2 regions of the Staphylococcus lugdunensis genome follow, and region 2 is predicted to be linked to the other one. Evidence: riboswitches for the same ligand, from Rfam matches in the RefSeq annotation. Region 2 holds a riboswitch; the other holds the start of a gene.

Region 1 (3,219 bases), 270 kb from region 2:
GACAGATCGTATTGCTATTATAGGTACAGGGTTAGCTAGCTTAGATGTGGTTAGATATGTAGCAACACATCATAAGCATCTTCCAATCATTATGACGAGTCGCTCGGCGCAATTGCCAAGTGTGCGTGGAAATATGCAAGAAATAACATTTCGTTATTTAACAAAACAAACTTTTAATAGTATCAAGGCAGTTAATTATGGAAACGTACCACTAGATGCTTTAGTTAAGCTTTTCTATAAGGAATGTGAAGAATGGAATATTGAATTAGATACGTTAATAAATAGACGTTCAGGAAATCATATTGATGATTTGCAATATGACTTAGATCATTCACAAGAGCTCGGTGTATTTCAAGGATTGATAGAACATCTAAAAGAGAATTTAAACTGGATATACAATAGTTTGAGTAGCTCAGATCAACAGTTGTTCGATAAGAAATATACTAAAGTGATTCAACTTAATTCTAATCCAATGCCGCCTAGAACAGCTAAATTACTTATTGAGTTAATGCAGAATGGCTCTTTAATTATAAAACGTGGTCTAGAGAATATTACGCATGATGGACAATTATTTAATCTAACATTTAAAGACACATCTTCGTGTGATGACTTTAACATTATTATTAATGCAACAGGTGCTAAAACACATTTAGCAGAGTTAGACGAGGATGATCAATTAGTCATTAACCTAGAGAATCGTCGTATTGTACAAGCACATCCTATGGGTGGTATTCAAATTGTGCCAGAAACAAATCAAATTATTAGTCCAAGATATGGGACGTTGACTAACGCTGTCGCTATAGGTCAGCTTACCAATGGTGTAAATAAATTAAGAAATGGTGTTAAGATGATTGTTTCACAAGTAGTTAATGCAGTGGATTATTTATATGAACATCAATCACGGTTAAGTCGCGACAATATTTCTAAAAAATAGTAATTAAAGAAATTAAATTGCTTTCATTGTAAAGTTTATTAAAATTTAGTAAGATAAACTCATAGTGTTTTAGTAACACTTAAAGTAGAATTATCAACTTCATAATACGTTCTTTCGGGGCAGGGTGAAATTCCCAACCGGCAGTGATTAAGCCTGCGACCTGCTTGTGATGCACAAGTGGCTGATTCAGTGAGATTCTGAAGCCGACAGTATAGTCTGGATGGGAGAAAGAATACAATCGACGTTAACATAAACGATTACGTTTAATGTTTGTTAAGCATGCACAGAAATTATTGTGTAGGCTTGTTCAAATGTCATTATATCAATCTCCTTATGCCTATTTTGGTATAAGGTTTTTTTATGAAGGTGATAAATTGGATTTATATTTAAGCAAGGCAATACAGCTTGCTAAGATGGTTAAAGGACAGACTGGTGTTAATCCACCAGTAGGAGCAGTAGTTGTTAAAAATGGCAGAATTATCGGACTTGGCGCACATTTAAAACAAGGTGAGAAACATGCTGAAGTGCAAGCAATTGACATGGCTGGTGACGAAGCACAAGGTGCAACAATTTATGTGTCTTTACAACCATGCACGCATTATGGTTCGACACCGCCGTGCGTTAACAAAATCATCGATCATGGTCTGGATAAGGTAGTATATGCTGTAAAAGATACAACTTTACCTAGTAAAAGTTATGAAATCTTAACCCAAGCTGGTATCCAAGTGTATCAGCAGTTTGATCATGAAGCCTATTGTTTATACGAAGACTTTTTTAAAGCTAAAGCTGAGAAAATTCCTGAAATTACCGTTAAAGTATCTACAAGTATAGACGGTAAACAGGCAACAGATTATGGACAAAGTCAATGGATTACCAATAAAACAGTAAAGCAAGATGTGTATCGTTTAAGACACAGTCATGATGCCGTGTTAACAGGAAATAAAACCGTATTAGCAGATAATCCTCAGTACACGACTAGAGTTAAAGATGGTAAACACCCTATTCGTGTTATTTTATCTCGAAGTGGGGACGTTGACTTTAGTCTAGATATGTTTCATGATCAATTATCTGATATATGGATATACACTGAAGATGCCACATTAACAACAACTTTACCCAATGTTTTTATTAATTACATGAGCAATTGTAAAATTCCTGATATTTTACAAGATTTATATAAAAAAGGTGTAGGTCGGCTGCTCGTCGAGGCGGGACCTAAAGTTACCTCATTATTTCTCCAACAACAGTTAGTTAATCAACTCATCATCTATTTTGCCCCGAAATTGATAGGTGGTTCTGGAACAAATCAATTCTTTCAAACACAAGAAGTTATAGATTTACAGGATACCTTTGAATTTGAAATTGTTAATTCCACTTTATTAGATCAAAATATCAAATTAGAACTACGGAAGAAGTGAAACAACCATGTTTACAGGAATCGTAGAAGAAATTGGAACCATTGTTGAAATACGTAATGATCAATCAGTACGCACACTTATCATTAAAGCTGAAAGGATTATTGATGATATGCATATTGGTGATTCTATAAGCGTTAACGGGACTTGCCTGACAGTGACAGACTTTAATAGCAATCATTTTTCAGTGCAAGTCATACATGGTACAGAAGATAAAACCTATCTTGCTAATGTTCAGCGTCATCAAGAAGTGAACCTAGAACGCGCGATGCACAGCAATGGTAGATTTGGTGGCCATTTTGTTCTAGGCCATGTTGATGAATTAGGTACAATTACAAAAATCAATCAGACAGCCGATTCAAAAGTAATTCAAATTTCAGCATCACAAACAATCATTAAACAACTTGTGAAGCAAGGATCAATTGCAGTCGATGGCGTTAGTTTGACAGTATTTGATATACGTGAATCATCTTTTGATATACATCTCATACCAGAAACACGGCGCTCAACAATTTTAGCAGATAAGAAACAAGGAGACTTTGTACATTTAGAGACAGATGTTTTATTCAAATATGTAGCCACAATCATTAATAAAAATTCCAATACTTTAACATTAGATAAGTTAAAATCATATGGTTTTTAAGGGGGATTAAATATGCAATTTGATACCATTGAAGAGGCACTTCAAGCGTTAAAAAAAGGAGAAACTATAATTGTTGTAGATGATGAAGATAGAGAAAATGAGGGAGATCTTGTTGCAGTAACACAATGGATGCAAGATCAAACGATTAATTTTATGGCTAAGCACGGTCGTGGCTTGATTTGTACGCCAATTTCCACTGATATTGCCGAACGTTTAGAGTTAAAACC
Region 2 (3,219 bases):
AGTAGATTTGTTTAACTTTTCTTTGGATAAGGCCATGCTGTGAAATAGGTATAAATGAATAGACCTTTTGTTGCGTGTTTGACAACGTTTGAATAAGTAATTGAATACAATTGAAAGTATGTACTAAACTATCATACGTATATCTTGGATGAACTTTTATCGTCATGTCATTGTTAACATTTTGTGCCATAAATCGCTCGAAAGACGGATATTTTAAATTGGGTAAACTGTGATATAATGATAAAAGTTGTTGACTGCAGGCGTCAAAAAAGGTTTGATGTGTTTTTTTGCCTGTTAATAAATTAAAAATGCTTTTATTTGTTTTATAAGTGAATGAATGTTGTTTAGAATAAAGTATAATATCTTTCAATCTCGACCCTCGCTCTTATGAAACTAATAAATTAATAAAAAGTTTTTTCGATGTATACATGAGTATTTGTTATACTAGTGTAGCATGTTTATCAAAGGAGGCGAATGAAAATGGCTAAATATACAATCGTTGATATGGATACGTGTATTGCATGTGGTGCATGTGGTGCGGCCGCTCCAGATATTTATGATTATGACGATGAAGGTATTGCTTTCGTAATCCTTGATGATAACCAAGGTACTGCCGAAGTGCCAGAAGAGTTATATGAAGATATGGAAGATGCCTTAGAAGGTTGTCCAACTGATTCCATCAAAATAGAAGAAGAACCTTTTGATGGTGATGCTTTAAAATTCGAATAGCACATAGCTATTTTATATATAGTAGATTAGTAGTTAAAGCAAAATATTAATTATAATAATTGCAGGCAATGTTTCTCAAATGGGAGCATTGCCTGCTTTGTATTTACAAGCGTATCTTTAAAAGTTTCATTTACCTGTTAATTATTTAAGTACGCTTTTAATTCTGCGATATAAAAGTATAAATATGATTGAGATGATTGCCCCTTTGATAATATTAAACGGTATGATACCAGAGACGATAATGATTTTTATATTTTTTACAATATCTGCTAAGTTGAAAATCATGCCATATAGTGGCAACAATACGAAATAATTTAAAATACTAAGTACAATGGTCATAACTAATGTAGCCATGACTAATGCAGTTATCATTGCTTTATTAGCAACATGTCCTCTTTTATTAACATAATATGCTGTAAGTAAGAAACTTATACCGGCTAAGAAATTAGCCACAGGACCTACTGGGTCTCCCATATTAAAGAAAAAATTAAGCAAATTTTTAATAAATGCCACTATAATACCTGCTATAGGACCCATTGAAAAAGTTGCTAACAATGTAGGGACATCACTGAAATCTAATGTTAAGTATGGCGGAAAAAAAGGTAGTGGAAACTTTAAAAAAGTCAAAACAAAGCCAATGGCACTTAACATGCTAATGGTTATTAGACGTTTATTTTGTTGCATATGTAGTTTTCTCCTTCCATTCATCTTGCAAAGAATTGGAGGAAAATTGTTCACAACAAATAAACCTCCATCTTCTCCCATCCAGACTATACTGTCGGCTCTAGATTCGCACTAGATCAGCCGCTTGTTGAACACAAGCAGGTCGCAGGCTTTATTTACTGCCGGTTGGGAATTACACCCTACCCCGAAGATGAATTTTAAAATATTTTACGTCATTAATCATACGACAACACTAGCCGCAAAGCAATAAAGTTGCCCGGTAAGAGATGATGATTGAGAGCGGGACAGAATTCATTATGATTTCGTAGTTCCGTATCGGAAAGGTTGACTAGGATGGAAAAAGCTTGGTATAAGGATATTTTCAATTCAGTCAACTACTGCCAATATATCGTGCATAGTTAATCTCAATATGTTTTAACTGATATTAACTATATATAAGGTCAGGCCGGCTCATAAACGTCTCTGCTTAAATAGCCTTCGTCCTTATTTTTATATTAAGTCAAAGTCCAGCACAGAAAAAACTGACTAAACCATTTTTTAACAAAGCAAGCTGAAGTAGTCTCCTAAGCATGCGAGTCAATCATACAAAGTATTGAATATAAAAAAGCACAAAGACGATTTTTAATTTTAAATCATCTTTGTGCTATTATTTGCGGGTTTATGTCCCTGTCTGAATTCAGTGATATTATCTTTGATAAATTTTATAAATAAGCCTGAAGATTAAGGCTTCGGTAACTTGATTGTAAATGTTGTTCCCTCTCCAACGACACTTGATACAGTGATCGTACCTCCATGTTCTTCTATAATCATTTTACAAATGAATAATCCTAAGCCGGTTCCTTGTTTGCCACGTGTTCTGGATGCTTCAACCTTGTAAAAGCGATCAAAAACAAGATTTAAATGTTCAGGAGCAATACCACTGCCTGTATCATTTATGTGAAGCACATTGTACTTATCAGTATCTTCGCTAGTAATAGAAATTGTATCACCAGGTTGAGTATATCTTGTAGCATTATCAATAAGATTTGTGAGCACTTGATCGATTCGATCAGAATCGTAGTACCACAATGCGTCATTAGTTTCTGGAGTTAAGTACATATTTAATGATAAATCACTAGCTTGTTGTCTATACTTTGTTTGTATTTTGTTTAATAATGGTGCAATAGGTTGTATCTCTTTATTAACAGATAACCCTTCAGCATCCATTCTTGCAACATTGAGTAATTCATTAACTAAACGATTGAGCCTATTCGTTTCATCTAAGACAATTGATAATGACTCTTTAATTTCTTCTGGTTCCGTAACGATACCGTCAACAATTGATTCTGTATATCCTTGTAATAATGAAATAGGTGTACGCAATTCATGAGAAACATTAGCAATGAAATCTTTTTTCATTTGATCTAAGTTATGCTCATTAGTCATATCACGAATAATAACGACAATTCCACTGCGACCATCTTCTTGAATCTGAGGAATGTAACTCATAATGAAGACATAATAGCGTGTGTCAAAATCGTATTCTCGAAATTCTGTGCCTTTACTTGTAAAAGTATCTTCGATTTGGTCTTCAATTCGTTCATACATAGATTGATCAATAGTTGGTAAAATTTCATCTGCCATTTTATTTGATAATATAATGTCGCGATGATCATTGATACCTACAACACCTTCAGCCATTGAATTAATTAAACTATCACGAATATTTTTTGAGGTTGATAGTGCTTGAACATTTTCCTGAATTTCGAAACTCATGTCGTTTAATGCGCGAGATAGTTCACCAATTTCATCTTTAGTTGTTACAGA

The links. Region 2 has a riboswitch for FMN ahead of AL499_RS01480 (ECF transporter S component). Riboswitches for the same ligand answer to the same signal wherever they lie in the genome.
Region 1: it holds a riboswitch for FMN, as region 2 does, so the genes downstream of both, ribD (bifunctional diaminohydroxyphosphoribosylaminopyrimidine deaminase/5-amino-6-(5-phosphoribosylamino)uracil reductase RibD) here and AL499_RS01480 (ECF transporter S component) in region 2, are expected to answer to the same signal.

Annotation. Positions count from the first base shown of each region.
Region 1 covers NZ_CP014022.1:24,372-27,590, forward strand. The annotation lists gene AL499_RS00180 (FAD/NAD(P)-binding protein) at 1-934, shown strand, start outside; FMN riboswitch at 1,041-1,170, shown strand; gene ribD (bifunctional diaminohydroxyphosphoribosylaminopyrimidine deaminase/5-amino-6-(5-phosphoribosylamino)uracil reductase RibD) at 1,309-2,352, shown strand; gene ribE (riboflavin synthase) at 2,360-2,992, shown strand; gene AL499_RS00195 (bifunctional 3,4-dihydroxy-2-butanone-4-phosphate synthase/GTP cyclohydrolase II) at 3,005-3,219, shown strand, end outside.
Region 2 covers NZ_CP014022.1:295,949-299,167, reverse strand. The annotation lists gene AL499_RS01490 (helix-turn-helix domain-containing protein) at 1-370, opposite strand, end outside; gene AL499_RS01485 (ferredoxin) at 481-729, shown strand; gene AL499_RS01480 (ECF transporter S component) at 871-1,413, opposite strand; FMN riboswitch at 1,479-1,609, opposite strand; gene AL499_RS01475 (ATP-binding protein) at 2,134-3,219, opposite strand, start outside.